Regions from separate parts of the Mesorhizobium sp. WSM3868 genome, predicted to be linked through region 2. Evidence: predicted binding sites of a transcription regulator. Region 2 holds the regulator's gene; each other region holds the start of a gene.

Region 1 (3,277 bases), on a different contig from region 2:
CATCTGGAAGGACGCGCGCACCAGGATCGCCATATCGTTGAGGTTGTGCTTTTGCCGCTGGTAGGCCTCGATCGCCTCGCCGATGGCGCGCGCCTCTTCCTCCGAATCCCAGGCGGCATGGACATGCACCTTATCGTCCTCGGGGTCGTTGCGGTCGGTGAACAGCGTCTTGCCGAAGCGGCCCTCATTGTGGGCGATAAGATGCGAAGCCGCACCCAGTATATGCGCGGTGGAGCGGTAGTTGCGCTCCAGCCTGATGATGGTGGCGCCGGGAAAATCCTTGTCGAAGCGCAGGATATTGTCGACCTCGGCGCCGCGCCAGCCATAGATCGACTGGTCGTCGTCGCCGACGCAGCAAATGTTGACAGTGGATTGACGCCGGTTTCCCTCCCCCTTGAGGGGAGGGTGGCCGGGTGAAGCCCGGTCGGGAGGGGTCCTCGCGGCAGTGCTCGACGCTCCGGCGCCTGATGACTGGGCGGCGCCTTCCGCGGCGACCCCCTCCGTCCGCTTCGCGGACACCTCCCCCTCAAGGGGGGAGGATTGCGGCCTCTGCGCCAACAGGCGCAGCCACATGTATTGCGCGGTGTTGGTGTCCTGGTACTCGTCGACCAGGATGTATTTGAACTTGCGGTGATAGTCCTTCAGCACGTCCGGATAGGCGCGGAAGATGCGGATCGGGTGATAGAGGAGATCGCCGAAGTCGCAGGAATTCAGCGTCTGCAGCCGCTCCTGATAGGCCTTGTAGAGCTGGCGCCCCTTGCCGTTGCCGAAGCTGCGCGCGTCGCCTTCCGGAATCTCGTCGGGGCCAAGGCCCTTGTTCTTCCAGTTGTCGATCATCTGCGCGAAGGTCTTGGCCGGCCAGCGCTTGTCGTCCAGATTTTCGGCCTGGATCAGCTGCTTGATCAGCCGCACCACGTCATCGGTATCGAGGATGGTGAAATCGGATTTCAATCCGGCAAGCTCGGCATGCCGGCGCAGCAGCTTGACGCCGATCGAGTGGAAGGTGCCGAGCCAGGGCATGCCCTCGACATTCTGCTCGCCGATCAGCAAGCCGATGCGCTGCTTCATCTCGCGCGCGGCCTTGTTGGTGAAGGTGACGGCGAGAATCTGCGAGGGAAAGGCCCTGCCGGTGGCAAGGATGTGGGCGATTCGCGTGGTGAGCACCCGCGTCTTGCCGGTGCCGGCGCCGGCCAGCACCAGAACCGGGCCTTCGGTCGTTTCAACAGCGAGCCGCTGTTCGGGATTGAGGCCGTTCAGATAATCGGGCGCACGGTTCTGCGCGTTGCGTGCGGCCATGGCGCGCGCGGCAAGGCCGGATGGGGCGGCGGGCCGCGCATTCGGTTCGTCAAAAAAGGGCATGTCTTCCGAAAAGCCGGACATCGCCCCCGAATGTAGTGATTCGGCAGCGAAAGGCCAGAAGTGTCTCCGTTTTGTTCTAGTTGTTCCTGTTCGGGGCCGCCTTGACAGGCGCAACTTGCGAGAGAAAGCTGCCAACAGGGCAGGGACGGCAAGCCGTTGCCTCAGAGGCGCCGCAAGCGCGCAACAGTCGAAGGAGTATCGTCTTGGCTGTCACCATCACCTCCCTCGTCCTTTTGCTTATCGGCCTGGTCCTCGGCGGCGGCGGCATCTGGCTGGTGACGTTGGGTGGCAGCTGGTACTACCTGATTGCCGGACTGGCCTTCCTGATCACCGCCTGGCTCGTTTTCCGCCGCAGATCGACAGGGCTCTGGCTCTATGCCGCGATCGTGCTCGCCTCGCTCTGCTGGGCGGTGTGGGAAACCGGCTTTGATTGGTGGCAGCTCGGCCCGCGCGGCGGCATCATCGTTCTCATCGCGCTCTGGCTGCTGACGCCATGGGCCAGGCGGGGATTCACCGGTCCGGACGGACGCGCTCCGCTCATCCTGGCGGTGCTCGCATCGCTTGCAGTGGCCGGCTATTCGATGACCGCCGATCCGAAGGACATCGGCGGCACGCTCAACACCGATAAGGTGACGCCGACGGCCAATCTCGGCGGCGACATGCCGGCGGGCGAATGGCATTTCTACGGCCGCACGCCGTTCGGCCAGCGTTACTCGCCGCTCGCTCAGATCACGCCGGACAATGTCGCCAAGCTGCAGCCGGCCTGGACCTACCGCACCGGCGACATGAAGGGTCCGGACGACATCGGTGAGACGACCTATCAGGTAACGCCACTCAAGGTCGGTGATGCGCTCTACATCTGCACGCCCCACAATTTCGCCATCGCGATCGATGCCGCGACCGGCAAGGAGAAATGGCGCTACGACCCGAAGATCAAGCTCGATCCCAACCGCCAGCACCAGACCTGCCGCGGAGTTTCCTATTACGCCGATGCGAAGATCGCGGCGGGCCAGCCCTGCGCGGCACGCATCTACCTGCCGACTTCGGACGCCCGGCTGATCGCTCTCGATGCCGCGAACGGGCAAGTTTGTCCGTCCTTCGCCGAAGGCGGCACGCTGAACCTGATGGCCAACATGCCCTTTCCGAAGTCGGGCTGTTACTATTCGACCTCGGCGCCGCTCATCCTCGCCGGCAAGATCATCGTCGGCGGCGCGGTCAACGACAATTATTCGACCGAGGAGCCGTCGGGCGTCATCCGCGCCTATGACGCGGGCACCGGCGCGCTGTTGTGGAATTGGGATTCCGGCAAACCGGATCAGACGACGCCGCTGCCGGCGGGGCAGAACTACACCAACAACTCGCCCAACATGTGGTCAACGGCGAGCGCCGACGAGAAGCTTGGCCTGCTCTACCTGCCGCTCGGCAACCAGACGCCCGACCAGCTCGGCATGGGCCGCAGCGCCGATGTCGAAAAATTCTCCTCCTCGATCACTGCGCTCGACCTCAACACCGGACAGTTGCGCTGGGTGCGCCAGACGGTGCATCACGACCTGTGGGACATGGACGTGCCGGCGCAGCCGACGCTGGTCGACATCACGACGGGGAGCGGCGTGGTGCCGGCACTGGTAGGGCCGACCAAGCAGGGCGATCTTTATGTGCTCGATCGGCGCACTGGCGAACCGATCATTCCGGTGAAGGAAGTGCCGGCACCGGGCGGAGCGATCGAAGGCGACCATACCTCGCCGACGCAGCCGTCCTCCGACCTGTCGTTCAACCCGAAGCCGCTGACCGGCGCCGACATGTGGGGGATCACCATGTTCGATCAGCTGGCGTGTCGGATCGAACTGAAGAGACTGCGTTACGAGGGACGCTACACGCCGCCCTCGCTGCAGGGCACGCTGGTCTATCCCGGCAATTT
Region 2 (3,277 bases):
TTCGTCACGCCGGCCGGTGAAGAAGTATGCCGCGGCAATCGCGCTTATGTCGATCGCCGCCTATCTCGTCATCTCCGGGTTGGTGGTCGCCGCCGAGCGAAGCTTCATCATGCTGGCCGTCATGCTGATCGCCGTGCTTTTCGACCGCGCCGCGCTGACGATGCGCAATTTGGCGATCTCGGCCATCGCCGTCATCCTTGTGTCGCCGCATGAAGTGGTTGGCCCGAGCTTTCAGATGTCGTTCGCGGCAACCGCCGCCCTTGTCGGCGCCTATGCCGGCTGGTCCGACTACCGCGCCGGCAAGGTGAGAGCGCCGCCGGAAAAGCGTTCGTTCCTGCGGTTCATGTCGCACAAACTGGCAGTCGGAGCAGGTGGCGCCGCAATGACGTCGATCATTGCCGGAAGTGCCACGGCGCTGTTTGCCATCTGGCATTTCCAGCGCGTCTCGCCGCTCAGCCTGCTGGCCAATCTCGCGATCATGCCGATCGTCACGATCGTGATGTTTCTGGCCGTCGCCAGCGCGGTCATGATGCCGTTCGGCTTCGACGGGCCCTTCCTCTATTTGATGGGCAAGGGCCTGGCGGCCATGATCGCGATCTCGGCGTGGATTTCGGAGTGGTCGCCGGTCGATGCCGTGGGCCTGATCTCGATCCATTCGGTGCTGCTGGCGACGATCGCGCTCGTCATCGCCACGATGGCGACTACGTGGCTCAGGCTGACCGCAATTCCTTTCGCTGCCGCGGCCGTCATGATCATCCCGCAGGTGCGCACGCCGGACCTGCTGATCTCGGAGGACGCGCATCTGGTGGCGATGCCGATCGGCGGCGGCGAACTCGCCATCAATCGTGCCCGCTCCAACGAGTTCACTACCGATAACTGGAAACGCGCGCTCAAGGCCGAAACGATCGTGCCGCCGGAGACATTCGCCAAGGGCACGCTGGACATAGCCGATCCCGTCGACCTGCCGCCTGGATCGCCCTTTTACTGCACGGGCGATCTCTGCATTGGCCGGCATCCATCGGGCGCGATCGTCGCGCTCGCCGAGAACCGCGAAGCTGCCAGGCCTGCCTGCGACTTCGCAGACCTCATCGTCATCAACGACGCCACGGCCTACAATCCCTGCCGCGATCCACGTATCCTCGTCGTCACCAAGCGGCAGCTTGCGCGCGACGGCAGTGCCGCCGTCTTCTTCGATCCGCAATCGGCGACGGCGCGAGCAACCATTCAATACGCCGTCGAAAAACCGTACCGCCCTTGGCACGAACAGCGGCGCTACTCGCGTGAGGCGAGGGGGTTGGCGCCTTACAAGAAGCCCGAGAAGCCGGAAGCCAAGCCGCAGCCCTTCAGTAGCGGCGGATGAGCCCGACGAGCTTGCCCTGAACCTTGACGCGATCGGGACCGAAGATGCGCGTCTCATAGGCCGGATTGGCAGCCTCGAGCGCGATAGAGGCGCCCTTGCGGCGGAAGCGCTTCAGCGTCGCCTCCTCGTCGTCGACCAGCGCCACGACGATCTCCCCGGGGCTCGCAGTGCTGGCGTTGCGGATGATGACCGTGTCGCCGTCGAAGATGCCGGCCTCGATCATCGAGTCGCCTTTGACCTCGAGCGCGTAGTGCTCGCCGCCGGCGATCATGTCCGGCGGCACTGTGATCGAATGTGTCTGGTGCTGGATGGCGTCGATCGGCACACCGGCGGCAATGCGACCCATCACCGGGATGGAGACGGCCGAAACGGCGTCGTCGTCATTGCTGGGCGTCGGCGTGCGTGCGGGCGCCGCGGGTTTGATCTGGCGACCGAGATTGCCTTGGCCGCCCTGGATGACGCTCGGAGAGAATTTCTTCGCCGCATTGAGGCCGGGCGCGATCGAGTCAGGTAGGCGCAGCACTTCAAGTGCACGCGCTCGGTTCGGCAGCCGGCGAATGAAACCGCGCTCCTCCAGCGCCGTGATCAGGCGGTGGATGCCCGATTTCGAGGCAAGGTCGAGCGCTTCTTTCATCTCGTCGAAAGACGGCGGAATGCCGCTTTCCTTGAGCCGTTCATGGATGAACATCAGCAGTTCATGTTGTTTGCGCGTCAGCATGGCGGCCCCCATGGGTTCTGAAACCAGAATCAGAAAAACAAACCCAGAACAAACACTATCTGTTCCAGTTGTGTTCCGCAACCGTTTAAAGTTTAGTGAATGTGTTGACGTTTTGTTCAGCGTAACATCAGAACGCTGCATTCCTCGCCGGCTTCAGCCGCCGGTGCGAAGGGTTGGCGCACGATCAGGCCATTGGCATCGGCGAGCATCCTCAGCATCGAGGAATCCTGGATGCCGAACGGTGTTGCGATCAGCGCCCCCGCATCTTCGCGGACCACGGCGCGCACATAGTCCTGCCTGAGATCGTTGGCGTGCATTGCGGCGCCTAACCGGGCCGTGCGGATTTCCTGCCGGCAGGACCGGCCGCCCAGCCGCGCCAGAAGCGGCTTCAGGAACAGCTGCGAGCAGACCAGGCTTGCGACCGGATTGCCGGGCAGGCCGATGCAGCGAATGTCGCCGAGCCGGCCAAACATCAACGGCTTCCCGGGACGCATGGCGATCTTCCAGAAGTCGAGCTGCATGCCTTCGCCGGTCAGCACGTCGTGGATCAGGTCGTGGTCGCCGACGGAGGCGCCGCCAAGCGTGACGATGACGTCGGCGCCGGCCTTGACCGCCTTCTTGACCAGGGCCGCGATCGCGTCCTTGCGGTCGGCGGCGATGCCGAGGTCGAGCGCGCGCGCGCCGACCGACTGGGCCGTAGCTGTGAGGCCATAGGCATTCGACGAGATGATCTGGTCGGGGCCGAGCGCGCTGCCCGGCGGCAGCAATTCGTCGCCGGTGGCGATGATGGCGAGCAGCGGCTGCCGCACCACGTTGAGACTCGGATGGTTGGCCGATGCCGCCAGCGAAAGCGCCGCCGGATCGAGCTGGCGGCCTTTTTCGAGGAGCAGGTCGCCCTCGCAGAAGTCGAGCCCGCGGCGACGGACGTTGCGTCCTTCCGCGGTCGGCTCGGTCACTTCGATGCTGCCGCCGCCGAGATCGCGGACATTCTCCTGGATAACGACGGTATTGGCGCCTTCGGGGAGCGGCGCGCCGGTGAAAATGCGCACGGCCTCGCCCTTGCCGACAGAGCCGGTGAAGCCACGCCCGGCGGGCGCCATGCCGATCACGGAGAGCCGGGCCGGCGCCGAGGCCACGTCGGCGGCCCTTACGGCATAGCCGTCCATCGCCGACGCATTGAAGGGCGGCTGGGTGCGCAG
Region 3 (3,277 bases), on a different contig from region 2:
GGTCCATGCCTCGCAGCTCAAGCTGCCGGTGAACGAGATGGCGCTCGACTACGGCCGCCGCCCGGAAGGCTCATCGTCGAAGCTGTCGACTTTCCGCGACGGCGCCAGGATCCTGTGGATGTTCGCCATGCTGGTGAAGGAGACGCAGCCGCTGCGTTTCTTCGGCACGTTTGCCCTGTTCTTCCTGGCGGCCAGCATCGGGCTGATGATCCCGGTGCTGATCGAGTTCGCCGAGACAGGACTTGTTCCGCGCATGCCGACCTGGGTGCTGTCCGTTGGCCTGCTCCTCTTGTCCATGCTGGCGATGGTCACCGGGCTGATCCTCGATTCGGTGTCGCGCGGCCGGGCCGAACAGAAGCGCATCTTCTATCTTTCCATCCCTGCCGGCCGCATCGAGCGACGCGCGGGCTTCAACGGCGAGGCCTCCCGGAAGAGGGAGGCGGGCAAGCCCTCGCGAGCCGCCTGATGGTCCGGCTTGGCCGCTTCGTGCTTGCCGGCGGCATCGGCTTCTTTGCCGATGCGGCCGCGCTCTGGCTGCTGCTTTCCGTCACGCCGCTAGGGCCGCTGGCGGCGCGCGTGCTGTCGATCGGCTTCGCGCTCACCGTCACCTGGCAGATCAACCGGCATCTGACCTTTGCGCCGTCGAGCCGAGGCATCGCGCAGGAAGGCGCGCGTTACGGGGGCGTCGGCGTCGCCACCAGCATCGTCAATTATCTCGTCTATTGTGCCCTTCTGTTCGCGCTGCCCTCCCTGCCGCCGCTGGCGGCGCTGACGGTCGCCTCGCTGGTCGCGATGGCGCTGTCCTTCGTCGGCTATTCCCGGCTGGTCTTCGACCGATAGTCTCTGGCCGATTGGCAGATGCCGCCGATTTCCCTATATCGGCGGCAGAGATTGCCGGAGGCCCGAGATGCCGTTGAAAATCGCCGTCCAGATGGACCATGTGTCGACGGTGTCGATCGCCGGCGACACCACCTTCGCGCTGTCGCTGGAAGCGCAGCGGCGCGGCCACAAGCTTTTCCACTACACGCCCGACCGGCTGTCGATGCGGGACGGGAACGTGTTCGCGCGCGCCGAGGAGATGCAGGTGCGCGACGAGAAGGGCAGTCATTATTCGCTGGGCGAGCCGGTGCGCACCGATCTGTCGGAGATGGACGTGGTGCTGCTCAGGCAGGACCCGCCCTTCGACATGAACTACATCACCACCACCCACATTTTGGAACGCATCCATCCGACGACGCTGGTGGTCAACGACCCGGCCTGGGTGCGCAACAGCCCGGAAAAGATCTTCGTCACCGAATTCCCGGACCTGATGCCGGAAACGCTGATCACCAAGGACCCCCAGGAGGTGGCCGCCTTCCGCAGGGAGTTCGGCGATATCATCGTCAAGCCGCTCTACGGCAATGGCGGGGCGGGCATCTTCCATCTGCACGAGGCCGACCGCAACCTTGCCTCGCTGCTCGAAATGTTCGGCCAACTGTTTCGCGAGCCCTATATCGTGCAGCGCTATCTCAAGGACGTGCGCAAGGGCGACAAGCGCATCATCCTGATCGACGGCGAGCCGGTGGGCGCCATCAACCGCGTGCCGGCCGAGCACGATTCGCGCTCCAACATGCATGTCGGCGGCCGCGCCGAGAAGACCGAGCTGACGGAGCGCGAACGCGAGATTTGCGCCCGCATCGGGCCGGCGCTCAGGGAACGCGGCTTCATCCTCGTCGGCATCGATGTGATCGGCGACTACATGACCGAGATCAACGTCACCTCGCCGACCGGCGTGCGCGAGGTGCGGCGCTTCGGCGGCGCGGACATTGCTGCCCTGTTCTGGGACTGCGTGGAAGGAAAGCGGAAGTAGCGCCCCTCAGGTGCCCCTGAGCGGGACCGTATGTTCCGGTAATGTTCTTGCTTAAGCCGCAAATCTGTGGTTGTCTAAACCAAACTCGCTCGCCGCCTGATCGCAGGACCTGCGAGCGAGCCGGTATCCGGGGGCTTGAGACAAGATGGTAGCGCGGGTTCGCACGGTGGCTTTCCAGGGCATCGAGGCCGTGCCGGTCGATGTCCAGGTGATGATCGCGCCGGGCAAGGTCGGGATGCAGATCGTCGGTTTGCCGGACAAGGCGGTGGCAGAGAGCCGGGAACGCGTGCAGGCCGCGCTTCATGCCTCCGGCCTGTCGATGCCGTCGAAGAAGGTGACGGTGAATCTCGCGCCGGCGGACCTGCCCAAGGAAGGCAGCCACTACGACCTGCCGATCGCGCTCGGATTGATGGCCGCGCTCGGCGCCATTCCTGGCGATATGCTGGCCGGCTATGTCGTGCTCGGCGAATTGTCGCTCGACGGCACCATTGCCGCTGTCGCCGGCGCGCTGCCGGCGGCGATCGGCGCCAACGCCGAAGGCAAAGGCCTGATCTGTCCGTTCGCCTGCGGGCCGGAGGCAGCCTGGGCCGGCAAGGATTTCGATATCCTGGCGCCGCGCAGCCTGATCGCCATCGCCAACCATTTTCGCGGCACCCAGGTGCTGTCGCGTCCCGAGGCCGGCATCCAGGTCGCCGCGCGCGATCTGCCGGACCTTGCCGACATCAAGGGCCAGGAAAGCGCCAAGCGGGCGCTGGAAGTGGCGGCGGCGGGCGGCCACAATCTCCTGATGGTCGGACCGCCGGGCTCGGGCAAGTCGATGCTGGCGCAAAGGCTGCCCTCGATCTTGCCGCCGCTGGCGCCGAAGGAGCTGCTCGAAGTCTCGATGATCGCGTCGGTGGCGGGCGAGCTCGGCGAAGGCAAGCTGACAGACCGACGGCCGTTCCGGGCGCCACATCATTCGGCGTCGATGGCGGCGATGGTGGGCGGCGGCTTGCGCATGCGGCCGGGCGAAGTGTCGCTTGCGCATCACGGCGTGCTGTTCCTCGACGAGTTCCCGGAATTCACGCCGCAGACGTTGGACGCGCTGCGCCAGCCGCTGGAGACCGGCGACTGCGTGATCGCGCGCGCCAACCACCGCGTCACCTATCCGGCGCGCATCCAGCTGGTGGCGGCGATGAACCCGTGCCGCTGCGGCATGTCGGGCGAGCCCGGCTATCGCTGCCTGCGCGGCGAGCGCTGCCGCACCGAATACCAGGCGCGCATTTCCGGCCCGCTGCTCGACCGCATCGATCTCAGGATCGAAGTGCCGGCAGTCTCGGCAAGCGACCTGATCCGGCCGGACAAGGCCGAGACCAGCGCCGCGGTGGCGCAGCGCGTGGCGCGCGCCCGGGCCATGCAGCGCGAGCGGCTGGAAAGGCTGGGTGCGGC

What was found. The regulator LexA, encoded in region 2, represses DNA repair genes until DNA is damaged. The targets are predictions, from matches to a motif close to TGTTCNNNNTGTGTTCNG.
Region 1: CK221_RS20340 (UvrD-helicase domain-containing protein) is a predicted target of LexA. The motif match lies at 1,421-1,438, and genes of this name have one in related genera.
Region 3: CK221_RS04070 (YifB family Mg chelatase-like AAA ATPase) is a predicted target of LexA. The motif match lies at 1,881-1,898, and genes of this name have one in related genera.

The regions. Positions count from the first base shown of each region.
Region 1 covers NZ_NSGB01000013.1:53,838-57,114, reverse strand. Annotated here, with positions in the region: gene CK221_RS20340 (UvrD-helicase domain-containing protein) at 1-1,380, opposite strand, end outside; gene CK221_RS20335 (glucose/quinate/shikimate family membrane-bound PQQ-dependent dehydrogenase) at 1,563-3,277, shown strand, end outside.
Region 2 covers NZ_NSGB01000005.1:203,016-206,292, reverse strand. Annotated here, with positions in the region: gene CK221_RS10940 (ComEC/Rec2 family competence protein) at 1-1,360, shown strand, start outside; gene lexA (transcriptional repressor LexA) at 1,344-2,078, opposite strand; gene glp (gephyrin-like molybdotransferase Glp) at 2,195-3,277, opposite strand, start outside.
Region 3 covers NZ_NSGB01000002.1:174,039-177,315, reverse strand. Annotated here, with positions in the region: gene CK221_RS04085 (glycosyltransferase) at 1-466, shown strand, start outside; gene CK221_RS04080 (GtrA family protein) at 466-840, shown strand; gene gshB (glutathione synthase) at 908-1,849, shown strand; gene CK221_RS04070 (YifB family Mg chelatase-like AAA ATPase) at 1,995-3,277, shown strand, end outside.